Regions from separate parts of the Ureibacillus sp. FSL W8-0352 genome, predicted to be linked through region 1. Evidence: riboswitches for the same ligand, from Rfam matches in the RefSeq annotation. Region 1 holds a riboswitch; each other region holds the start of a gene.
The links. Region 1 has a riboswitch for S-adenosylmethionine ahead of metA (homoserine O-acetyltransferase MetA). Riboswitches for the same ligand answer to the same signal wherever they lie in the genome.
Positions count from the first base shown of each region.

Region 1 (3,193 bases):
GACCTCCCCGGGTAAGTACATGCACTTTCACACCATCTATCCGCCTCATTTACTCGATATGACCTTCGACAGAAAGAGCTTTGTTTTGTTTTGCAAACTCACTCAATCATACCTAGCCTTATATGAGGTTCGTGTTCCTCGGACCGGTGTTTTGCCTCCAGCTTCCTTCAGATTCCGCGTCACCACGGACACCCTTGCTCTTGGCTAACCTCTACTTCTGTCTTCGGGGTTCGGGACTTACACCCTATAGTTCATGTACATGCCGGGCGCACAAAAACTGCAGGAATCCTTTTATTTCGAATTCCTGCAGTTATTTTAAATATGATACTCGATTGAATCGTCCACATAATGCCAATCGTAAGGCGTTTCTTGGTAAACGTAGTAGTTCAGCCAGTTGTAGAACAATAAGTGGGCATGGGCGCGCCAAGTATTTTTTGGCTGCTTTGTTGGATCATTATTAGGGAAATAATTTGCCGGTATGTCTATAGGTAAACCTTTCTTTACGTCACGCTCGTATTCTTCCGCAAGCGTTGTTGCGTCATATTCCAAGTGGCCAGTGATCATAATGTGTTTGTTGTCTTTGGATTGGATGATAAAAGGTCCGACCTCTTCCGAATAGCTCAACAATTGCAAATCAGGATGCTGTTCTATTTCTTCGATGGAAACGGAAGTGTAACGGGAATGCGGTGCCACAAATTCATCGTTGAACCCTCGAACCAAATCATTCGTCAAATCCGTAATGGTATGCGCAAATATACCGGAACATTTTTTCGGCAACTCGAATTTTCCGATTCCGAAGTGGTAATATAGAGCGGCTTGTGCAGCCCAACAGATATAAATGATTGAAGTCACATTCTCTTTCGCCCAGTCCAAAATTTCAGTCAACTCTTTCCAATAATGGACTTCTTCAAATTCCATCCGTTCAACCGGCGCCCCGGTGATGACCATTCCGTCAAAGCGGCGGTGCTTGATTTTATCAAAAGTTTTATAGAATGTTTCCAAATGGCTTTTGGATACATTTTTAGGTTCATACGTGGCTGTATTTAAAAACGTTACATTGGTTTGCAGCGGCGTGTTCCCGAGCAATCGCAGCAACTGTAATTCCGCTTTTTCTTTTTCAGGCATCAAATTCAACACCAAAATGTTCAATGGACGTATGTCCTGTGATAATGCGCGGTCCTCTTCCATGACGAAAATCTTTTCGTTTCTCAATATTTCTCCAGCAGGTAAATTTTTCGGAATATTAATAGGCATTCCTCTTGTCCCCCATTCTAAAATATCTTAATAAAAAAACCCTGCTCATTCCAGAAAAGAGAATGAGAGGGTACAAAATTTCCTTGCACGCACTCTCTTATCTCCCAAGGCTGAGCCTTGCTGGAATTAGCACCTTTCTAACATCCGTTAGAGGTTGCTGAAGTTTCATTGGGCCAAGTCCCTCCACTTCTCTTGATAAGAAAGTTTTGAATCCTTATAAAATTAAGATAATCCTAACACATTTAATAGGGATTTGCAATATTAGGTTATTTTATTTTACTCTGCATTTTTGTTAGCCATTCCGAGCTCTCTTTCTCATTCAATTCTTGTTCTAATTGTTGATCCCAACTATTAAATAATGTATTCCATACGCGGATAAATAATTCCTTGTTTTCAGCGTTCCAAATAATGAATTCGATACAAGGGACATCATTTACTTGAGTATTTTCCATTGATAGTATGGATTTGATTTCTTGATGATCTTCTTCCAGTTCCGTCGCTTGCATGTTTTGTATTGCTTTCATCATAAAAGGTGCACTTACTGGCCCCTCTTCATTACGTATATAACGATAGATTTGTTCCGGAAAATCATCAAAGTCTAATACTTCCTCAATATCGCCTTCTACGATTTGATGATGTACAGGGCTATATAGTAGCTCTATTACTACGGGTTCTAATTCCTCTTCAAATACTCCTAGAGAAAATTGTTTCATTCCTTTTTCGGTAAGTTGATAATAGTTATTTTCCCGTATCAACAACCCATTTTTTTGCATTTTCCGTAATAAATCTTCTATAAATAGTGGCTCTACCAGTAAAATTTCACTGAGCTGTTCAGCCCTTTCGAAAGTTGATTTTTGGCAAGAGAAAAGTAAGATTTTCATTAATATATCCATCGTCCTCTTTCGAACTGGCTGATAAGTGATTTCATACGTATGCATCGGAATACACCAAATATCGGTATGAATGATTAAACCAGATTTTTCTTTTTCAAGCTTTTTTATTAATTGTTGCTGTATTTGATGGAGTTCCATGTTTATGTTAAGAACGTCTCCTTTGTTATTTTTCGAATACCTTGTTGTTTTTCCACTACTTCATATAGATATTGATACATTTCTTTAGTGTTCTTTGCTTTTGGTCGATTCATGAACATTTCTGAGCTGCCAATAATCATCAGTAATTCTCTTGCTCTCGATAATGCAACGTTTAACCGGCGGTAATCTTTTGCAAAACCGATTTCTCCATGTGGATTGTTTCGAACCATACTTAGTAGTATAACGTCCATTTCCATACCCTGGAATTTATCGACAGAGCCTGTCCGAATATGTAAATGGGACAAATTCAACTCTTCTATTAACAAATTAACTCGATTTACTTGCTCTCGATAGAAACTAATCACACCAACGGATTTTAAAGCATCATTTTCAAGTAAGCCTTGTTCTTTTGATTTTGCAGTTGCTTCGTTTAAATCGATTAATAGTTTCCGTATTGTTTCTAGTTCGGAAGAGTTAAATAAACTAGCGCCTTCCTTCATTCTTTCTTCAAAGTAATGTGGCTCGTTTGGTAGATCGAACCATAATAAATGTTCATGGCGTTTTACATAATTTCCATTTAATTTATGATCTCTTGCTTCATCAGAATTATCTAAACCACAATGTAAGGACTCGTTGCCGGTCCTATAAAATGGAGTGATGGTTTGCATAATCTTTTCATGCATTCTGTATTGAATTCCTAGCATTTTCTTATTTGTGCTAGGTAAATTTTTATATAGGCGTTCAAATAATGATTCTTCCAAAAGCTTCTCGAGTTCCCTTTTTTCTTCAAAAGTGTCGCTTTCTTTCATAACTACTTCCAATGTTTCTTCAAATGTATCGTCACCGATTAATGGTGGCAACTGATGGTGGTCGCCGACAAGAATAATTTTTTTCCCTTTTAACATTGG
Region 1 is NZ_JBBOQT010000001.1:755,513-758,705, reverse strand. Features, by position in the region: gene metA (homoserine O-acetyltransferase MetA) at 316-1,254, opposite strand; SAM riboswitch class I at 1,349-1,456, opposite strand; gene NST98_RS03830 (hypothetical protein) at 1,521-2,285, opposite strand; gene NST98_RS03825 (DEAD/DEAH box helicase) at 2,288-3,193, opposite strand, start outside.

Region 2 (3,193 bases), 640 kb from region 1:
CTTGCTGCTTCAATAACACCTTTATCTACTTCGCGTAAAGCGATTAATACTAAACGCGCATAAAACGGCGCTGAACCGATAATTAACGCTGGTAAAGCCGCATTTACACCACGAATAGTTCCGAGTAAAAATTTTGTAAACGGAATTAATAAAATAATTAATATAATAAACGGAATTGAACGGAAGATATTCACAAGGGACCCCGTCAAGAAATGAACAATTTTGTTAGCCCAAAGTTGGTGTGGACTTGTTAAGAATAACAGTATACCTATGATTATGCCGAGAACGAAGGTAACTGCTGTAGAAATAGCTGTCATGTAGAGTGTGTCATAGGTTGCTTCCCACATTTTTGTCCAATCTACATTCGGAAATAATGCATCAATCATTCGTAATCACCTCCGTTTTAATGTTCATCGATTTCAGTTTTTCCAAAGCCTTCTCGACATTTTCAAAATCACCGTCAAGTTGAACAATTAACGTTCCATAAGAGCCATTCACCGTTTGTGAAATATTGCCGTGAAGGATGTTGATATCCAGCTGGAACTCTTTAATTAAATATGAAATAATCGGTCTTTCTGTTGTATTTCCAACAAAAATTAATTTTACTAATTTTCCAGAAGGATAATTTTTCAAAATGTGTTCAATGGATTCTTTTGATTCTCTTGAATCCGAAACTTGCATCACAAAATTTTTCGTTATTTCAGCTTGAGGATTTTGGAACACTTCAAGAACATCACCTTGTTCAACGACACGTCCAGCTTCCATCACCGCAACGCGATGGCAAATTTTTCGAATCACGTGCATTTCATGGGTAATTAAAACAATTGTCAACCCAAGACGCTGATTAATATCTGATAATAATCGCAAAATTGAATCAGTTGTTTCTGGGTCTAGAGCACTTGTGGCTTCATCACAAAGCAATACTTCTGGATTGTTAGCTAATGCTCTTGCTATACCAACCCGTTGTTTTTGTCCACCGGAAAGCTGGGATGGATAAGCATCCGCTCTTCCACTTAAACCTACAAGTTCAATTAATTCGTGAACTCTTTTTTCTCTTTCTTCTTTTGGTACCCCTGCAATTTCTAAAGGAAAAGCAATATTTTCTGCGACTGTTCTTGACCATAAAAGATTGAAATGTTGGAAGATCATGCTGATTTTTTGGCGAGCAAGCCGTAACTCTTTTCCTTTAATTGAAGAAATTTCAAGACCATTCACTATGACAGAACCGCTCGTTGGTTTCTCGAGTCCATTCAATAGGCGAATCAATGTACTTTTTCCGGCACCGCTATATCCGATGATTCCGAAAATTTCACCCTTTTGAATAGACAAATTTACATGATCAACTGCGGTTAATTCCCCATTTTTCGTTTTAAAGATTTTTGTGACATTTTTTACTTCAATCATGTTTGAGTACTCCTTTATAAACCGCAATATGTATTGATATTACAATTGTGCATTTTACACTTTTTATTACCCTTTGACTATAGTGTTATGTATATAATCTTTCATTTCAATAAAAAAACCTTCTACTTTGATAAGTAGAAGGGAAGTTGAACAACCTACTTAGATATCGTAAAACTTCCTCTTATCTTTCAAAGTAATAAATACTTTGCGTGATTTGGCACCTTATCATATCAATGATATGATGGTTGCCGGGTTTCATAGGGCACTTCCCTCCACCACTCTTAATAAGAGTTTTTTGCTATTCGGTTATTTAATTATGGAAACAATGTAACACGTAATCTATCATCTGTCAACTATAAAATCAACTTTTCATATAAGTTTTGTACGGATTTAAATGCATAGACTTTTTCATGCACTTTTCCGTCCTTTGTTATAAGTAGACAAGGAACACTTTCGATTTGTTGTTCGTATGCAAATTCTTCCAAAAAATTAATATTTCCTTTCCCAATCGGAATGTGTGGAAGAAGTTCTTCAATAACTTCCATCATTTTTGATGCAATTTTACATGTTCCGCAAATAGGGGTATATAAATAAAATGCTGTGATATTATTTTCTTTTACTTTTTCTTCCCAATTCTCTATTGTCCATTCTTCCATATCAATCATTTCCTATGCTAAATATTCTTTATGAACTAAAAATCTCGCTTCTTTCAGTAATTGAGCTAACACTTTTCGTGGTGCGTTTGCAACTTCCATATATGTTCTTGGAACATTTAGGTGAGTAGCCTCCGAATAAATTCTTTTCATTAATTTTCTTAGTTTTTCTCCGGATTGATCGGCATCAAAAAAAGTATATAGCTGACATTCTTCATAGGGCTCAATAAGCTCTAGTAACGCCTCTTCACTTATAGTACCATTTGTACAGACAATCTTCACATCTTCCGCTAAAATTGGGGCCAATTTCAACATATCTGAACGACCTTCTACAATGATACATTTTTCGTAATGCATTTTTACTCACCCCACGTATTATATAAGAACTGAAGAAACGATGAATAGTGTTGTTTACATATTATATTTTGATTTTAAAAAAACGCCAGTTCTTTCCCTGGCGTTTTAGACAGATTATTCAGAAATAATTTCTTCGTATTGTTCTGCAGTAAGCAATTCATCAAGTTGAGAAGAATCTGCAGGTTCAACAACAATCATCCAAGCATTTTCGTAAGGAGACTCATTCACTAATTCTGGGCTATCATCAAGCTCAGTATTTACCTCAACAACTTTACCAGAAATAGGTGCATATAATTCAGAAACCGTTTTCACTGATTCCACACTTCCGAAAGGTTCATTCATTTGAATTTCGTCTCCAACTTGAGGAAGTTCAACGAATACGATATCACCAAGTTCAGATTGAGCGAAATCAGTTATTCCAACACGTACTTTACCATCTTCTAATTTTACCCACTCATGTTCCTTCGTATAACGTAATTCCTTTGGTATTGACATACTTTTACCCTCCATCTGATATGTAATCTTTTTTTCAGTTTGACATATTTCAATTTCAAAAACAAGCTATTTTAGATGATTACTTCCATGTCTGTTCAAACTCTTCTTCTTTAAACCCAAGAGTCACTTTTTCTCCATCTGTAACAATTGGTCGTTTAATTAACATGCCATCTGAAGCTAATAATTCTAGTTGTTCTTCTTCAGGCATCGAACCTAGTTTATCCTTTAGACCAAGGGATCTATACTTTTGTCCAGATGTGTTAAAAAACTTTTTTAATGGTAGT
Region 2 is NZ_JBBOQT010000001.1:1,398,351-1,401,543, forward strand. Features, by position in the region: gene NST98_RS07235 (methionine ABC transporter permease) at 1-386, opposite strand, end outside; gene NST98_RS07240 (methionine ABC transporter ATP-binding protein) at 379-1,404, opposite strand; SAM riboswitch class I at 1,583-1,695, opposite strand; gene NST98_RS07245 (thioredoxin family protein) at 1,758-2,060, opposite strand; gene NST98_RS07250 (toprim domain-containing protein) at 2,073-2,414, opposite strand; gene gcvH (glycine cleavage system protein GcvH) at 2,529-2,909, opposite strand; gene NST98_RS07260 (arsenate reductase family protein) at 2,989-3,193, opposite strand, start outside.
Region 2: another riboswitch for S-adenosylmethionine. It lies ahead of NST98_RS07240 (methionine ABC transporter ATP-binding protein); the one in region 1 lies ahead of metA (homoserine O-acetyltransferase MetA).

Region 3 (3,193 bases), 540 kb from region 1:
GGCTCTTTCTCAGCTGATAAATTAATTGTTTTAGCGTAGCAGCCGCCTTCAATGTTGAACACACCGTTGTCAGACCAACCATGTTCATCATCACCGATTAATTTACGATCACTGTCAGCAGAAAGAGTTGTTTTTCCAGTACCAGATAAACCAAAGAATAACGCTACGTCACCATCTTCTCCAACGTTAGCAGAGCAATGCATTGAAAGAATTCCTTTTTCAGGTAACAAGTAGTTCATGATACTGAAAATAGATTTTTTCATTTCACCAGCATATTCCGTACCACCGATTAAAATAATTTTCTTTTCGAATGATACGATAATAAATGCTTCAGAGTTTGTTCCGTCAACAGCTGGATTCGCTTTGAAACCAGGTGCAGAAATAATTGTGAAATCAGCTGTATGAGAAGCTAATTCTTCTTTTGTTGGACGGATGAATAATTGATGACAGAAAAGATTGTGCCAAGCATATTCATTTACTACTTGAATAGATAATTGAGATTCTTTATCTGCTCCAGCAAAGCCTTTAAATACAAATAACTCGTCTTTTTCTTTTAAGTAATTTAATACTTTTATATACAAGTTATCAAACACTTCAGCAGAGATTGGCTGATTTACACTACCCCAATCAATTTTATCTTTAATGCTTTCTTCTTCGACAATAAATTTATCTTTTGGAGAACGGCCTGTATATTTACCTGTCTCAGCAACAATTGCACCATCAATTGTTAATTTGGCTTCTCCACGAGTTACCGCCTTTTCAACTAATTGAGGCACTGACAATTGAGTGTTTATATTTCCACCTTTTAATAATTCCTTCAGCTCATTTGCAATTTCTACTGAATTCATCGATTAAATACCATCCTTTTTTTATTTTTAGGAAAATTAATTGTTGGTTATATAATACAGAAATTAGTATAACACATTAGATGAAATAATCTATACTAATTCTTAAAATTATTTATGAAAATTTTTTGCTTGTAACAAGAGTACCTACTTATAAGTAAATTATAGAATACCGGGTTATGTCAAATTTGAGAAAAAGGAAAAAATATTTGACATTGTATAGTATATTACGTAACATGTTGGTTGAACGGATACTCTTATCCAGAGCTGGTGGAGGGTTAAGGCCCTATGAAACCCGGCAACCTGCATTACTATAATAATGCGTGGTGCTAACCTGATGCAAGGGGTTCCCTTGAACGATAAGAGTGAAAGGTAGAATGTTTAGTTCCTTTCCTCATGCATGTGGATAGGAACTTTTTTTATTCAAGCACAAATGTCGTACTCATTCAACCTATAAAACCTATAAAAAGATAAAAATTTCTTAAAGCCTTTCATCATCTTCGCACTGTTCCTTACGGGCGAATGTTGCTAAGGCAAAATGGATAATGAGTACCGTATCATAGCAGAGATTCGTCTCGTAAATTTAGGAGGAAATTTAATGTCAAATCGTCGACTGTTTACATCAGAAAGCGTAACAGAAGGTCATCCAGATAAAATTTGTGACCAAATATCCGATGCAATATTGGATGCGATACTAGAAGAAGATCCAAATGCAAGGGTTGCTTGTGAAACAATTGTTACAACTGGATTAGTGCTTGTAACCGGAGAAATTACTACGACAACTTATGTCGATATTCAAAGTATTGTTCGGGACACTGTCGCAGAAATTGGATATACGCGTGGGAAATTTGGATTTGATGCAGAAAACTTGGCGGTGCTCACTGCAATCGGTGAACAATCACCAGATATTGCAGAAGGTGTAGACCAAGCCTTAGAAGCACGAGAAGGATATATGACTGATGAGGATATCGAAGCGATTGGTGCTGGAGACCAAGGATTAATGTTTGGATTTGCTTGCAATGAAACTCCAGAACTGATGCCTCTACCGATTAGTTTAGCTCATCGACTTGCAAGAAGATTATCAGAAGTTCGGAAATCAAAAGAGATTCCGTATTTACGACCAGATGGTAAAACACAAGTTACTGTAGAATATGATGAAAATAATGTACCTCGTCGCATTGATACAATCGTCATTTCTACTCAGCATGATGAAGGAGTTACTCTTGATCAAATTAAAGTAGATATGATGGAAAAAGTTATTAAGGAAATTGTTCCAATAGAGTTGATTGATGACGATACTAAATACTTCATTAACCCAACTGGCCGCTTCGTAATTGGTGGACCAAAAGGAGATGCGGGTCTAACTGGACGCAAAATTATTGTGGATACTTATGGTGGATATGCTCGTCATGGTGGAGGAGCATTTTCTGGAAAAGACCCTACAAAAGTGGACCGTTCTGCTGCCTATGCTGCGCGTTATGTAGCAAAAAACATCGTAGCATCTGGTCTTGCTGATCGAGTAGAAGTTCAATTAGCTTATGCAATTGGTGTTGCACGTCCTGTATCCATTTCAATTGATACTTTTGGAACAGGTAAAGTAAGTGAGAGCAAATTAGTTGAGTGGATCAAAGAACTATTTGATTTACGACCTGCGGGTATCATTAAAATGCTAGATTTGCGTCGTCCAATTTATAAACAAACTGCTGCATATGGTCATTTTGGTCGCACGGATATCGATTTGCCATGGGAAAGAACAGATGTGGCCCAATTATTAAGAGAGAAGGCAGGATTATAATTATTTTATAAAAATGCAGGCAAATATGAACGCCTGCATTTTTATTTTTCAATGTAAATTTAATATTGTATAAATATAATAACTTGAATTTTATTTCTTTAATGACTGATAATATTTCCCTTTTTCAACATATTCTTGAATAATGCGATCCATATCTTTACGATCTTCTTCTGTTACTTGACGGACGACTTTAGCAGGATTGCCCATAGCGACAGAATTTGGAGGGATTTTTTTACCAGGAGGTACTAAACTTCCAGCTGCAACGAGTGCTCCTTCACCGATTTCAGCACCATCTAATATGATGGATCCCATGCCAATTAAAGCGCGTTTACGTACAATACAACTGTGTAAAGTAGCCTGATGACCAACGATGACTTCATCCTCTATGATTAGAGGGTTATTGGGACTTTGATGTAAACAACTTAAATCTTGGATGCTACAACGTTTTCCAATAATCGTTGGTGCAACATCTCCGCGAATCACAGTTCCAAACCAAATTGACGTATCTTCGCCAATTGTAACATCTCCAGTAATCGTTACATGGTCTGCTATA
Region 3 is NZ_JBBOQT010000001.1:1,299,223-1,302,415, reverse strand. Features, by position in the region: gene pckA (phosphoenolpyruvate carboxykinase (ATP)) at 1-848, opposite strand, end outside; SAM riboswitch class I at 1,100-1,211, shown strand; gene metK (methionine adenosyltransferase) at 1,444-2,640, shown strand; gene NST98_RS06575 (gamma carbonic anhydrase) at 2,731-3,193, opposite strand, start outside.
Region 3: another riboswitch for S-adenosylmethionine. It lies ahead of metK (methionine adenosyltransferase); the one in region 1 lies ahead of metA (homoserine O-acetyltransferase MetA).

Region 4 (3,193 bases), 1.4 Mb from region 1:
TAAATTCAACAGTCAAAAGCATATTTGTTGTTTACTATATTGAAATTTACTAAAGCCGACACAGAAAGAGTTATAAAAAAAGTTTATACTAAAAGTACGGTAAAATGATCTTATAGGAGTTGTAACGAATGAAAACGGTAACAGTTATCGGTGGAGGAATTACAGGACTTTGCACGATGTATTATTTACAAAAACAATTAAAGGAAAACGAAATTCCTGCCCGTTTAGTACTTGTGGAAAAAAATCCGTACCTTGGCGGAAAAATGCACACAGCGCGTGAAAAAGGATTCATCATGGAAACGGGAGCAGATTCCATTGTAGCACGATATCCAAGCGTAATTGAACTTGTAAAGGAACTAGATTTTGAATCGGAAGTCGTATATAACGAAACAGGAATTTCTTATATTCACACCAATAATGAATTACATGCGATTCCAAAGGACTCTGTATTTGGCATTCCTATGACTCTCGAATCCCTAAAGGCGAGCACATTAATTTCAGAAGAAGGGAAACAACGAGTGTTAAAAGATGAGGAAATACCGAATACGAAATTTACGAAGGAAAGTTCTATCGGAGATTTCTTAGAATACTTTTTAGGAAAAGAAATTGTGAAGAAACAAATAGCTCCTGTATTAGCTGGTGTTTACTCAGGGGACATTTATAAATTGTCCATTGCCTCTACGCTTCCATACTTAGTTGATTACAAAAATGAATATGGAAGTATAATGAAAGGTTTGCAAGCAAATCGGGAAAAGTTTGAACGGGAAGCGAATAAAAAATTCCTTTCTTTTAAAAACGGACTATCTCAACTAATTGATCGAATGGAAGAACTGCTTGTGGATGTAGAAATATATAAAGATACTGAAATAGTACTTGTTGAGAAAAAAGAACAACGTTATGAAATTTCCTTCGCTAACGAAGAAAAATTGGAATCGGATGTTATTGTGTTAGCATTGCCCAACCAAGTCGTGAAGCAAGTTTTAAATAATGGTGAATTAAATCCTTATTTTAACAAATTTAAAAATGCATCAGCCATTACGATGTATGTAGGCTTCGATCTACCAGATTCTATTTTGCCTAAGGATGGCACTGGATTTATCGTTTCCTACAACAGCGACTTATTATGTAATGCCTCTACTTGGACAAGCCGTAAATGGAAGCATACTTCAACAGAAGGAAATCTACTTGTTCGACTGTTTTATAAAGAAAGTAATCCTCGCTACCAAGAATTAGTGAAAATGAGTGATGAAGAGTTAACAAAGGTTGCTTTGAACGATATTCAACTCAGTTTGAATATAGAAGCACAACCTACCATTGTAAATATTACAAAATGGATCGATGCCATGCCAACTTATGATTTAGCTCATCATGAAGCTTTGCAAGAAATAATTACAAAATTAGATAACCTTTATCCGAATATTTACATTGCTGGTTGCTCTTATTTCGGCGTAGGAATTGGTGCATGCATTGATAACGGGAAAGAAACAGCAAACCAAATTATAAACAACTTTTTAAATAATTCCGACTAATTAACTTGACAAAATGAAGTATTGATTTTATGATGTAACTTATTATATTGATATTTTAAAATCGAATATGACTTATCAAGAGAAGTGGAGGGAACTGGCCCGGTGAAGCTTCAGCAACCACTAAAAATGTTTAGTAAGGTGCTAAATCCAGCGGCAATTGCCGAAAGATAAGGTGAATTCTAAAGGAAATGACAAGCCTTCTTTCGCAAGAAGGCTTTTTCTATTAGATGAATTGACAGAAAATTTATGAAGTAAAGAAAAGTGAGGGAATTTCGGATGGGGCTACTAGATGCGTTAAAACATAAAGTGTTAGTTGCAGATGGTGCTATGGGAACGCTGTTATATTCATATGGACTTGAAAATTGTCACGAAGAAATGAATATTGAAAAACCGGAAATCATTAAAAAAATTCATAAGGAATACATACAAGCTGGCGCAGATGTTATTCAAACGAATACATATGGCGCTAATCGAATCAAGCTCACTCGTTATGGTTTGGAGTCAAAAGTAGTGGAAATTAACGAAGGTGCGATAGGTGTTGCCAAACAAGCAGCCAAGAACAGTGAAGTGTTTATTTTAGGTTCGATTGGTGGTATCCGTGGTGTTCGCAAAGTAGATTATACATTAGATGAAATTCTCGCAGCAGTTCGTGAACAAGCAGAAGTGCTAATTGCGGGGCAGTTAGATGGTTTGTTGTTAGAAACTTATTATGATTTTGAAGAGCTATGCGAGACGTTAAAAATGTTACGAGCCATGACGGATATGCCCATCATTGCTCAAGTTTCAATGCAAGAGCCGGGCGTATTAATGAATGGCATGAAATTGAATGAAGCATTAAAGCAGTTAGAAAAATTAGGTGCAGATATTGTAGGGGTGAACTGTCGACTTGGTCCATACCACACAATACAGGCTTTTGAACAGGTAGAAATTCCTGAACGAGCGTATTTATCTGTTTATCCGAACGCTTCTTTATTAGATATTGAAGAGGGGCGTGTCGTTTACGAATCAGAAGTAGATTATTTTGCAAGGGCAGCGGTTGAATTATGCAATGAAGGAGTAAGGCTCATTGGAGGATGTTGCGGTACAACACCGAAACATATTGAAGCGATGAAAAAGAAGCTTGCTCATTTTCAGCCGGTTGAAAAGAAAGAGGCAAAACCTCAGAGGGAAATAATCATTCGCGAGGCTGAACCGCATAGTTTTGAACCTCTCCACGAAAAAGCAAAAAGAGCACGTTCTGTCATTGTAGAATTGGATACGCCGAAGCATCTTGAAATTGAACAGTTTGTTGAAGGAGCAAAAGCTCTTTACAATGCAGGGGCAGATCTTATCATGATGGCAGACAATTCACTAGCATCTCCAAGGGTTAGCAACTTGGCAATGGGGGCCATTTTAAAACTGCAATATGGCATACGCACAATGCCACATATTACTTGCCGAGATCGAAACTTAATTGGGCTGCAATCCCATTTAATGGGGCTCAATGCTCTTGGCCTTCATGATGTGTTGGCTGTAACTGGTGATCCAACAAAGGTAGGGGATTTTCCGGGTGCAACAAGTGTTTATGACGTTTCATCGATGGAATTGATATCATTAATTAAACAGTTAAATGAAGGGATTTCTTTTTCTGGCAAAGCACTAAGAAAAAAAGCGAATTTCTCAGT
Region 4 is NZ_JBBOQT010000001.1:2,152,172-2,155,364, reverse strand. Features, by position in the region: gene hemG (protoporphyrinogen oxidase) at 129-1,529, shown strand; SAM riboswitch class I at 1,599-1,703, shown strand; gene NST98_RS10930 (bifunctional homocysteine S-methyltransferase/methylenetetrahydrofolate reductase) at 1,806-3,193, shown strand, end outside.
Region 4: another riboswitch for S-adenosylmethionine. It lies ahead of NST98_RS10930 (bifunctional homocysteine S-methyltransferase/methylenetetrahydrofolate reductase); the one in region 1 lies ahead of metA (homoserine O-acetyltransferase MetA).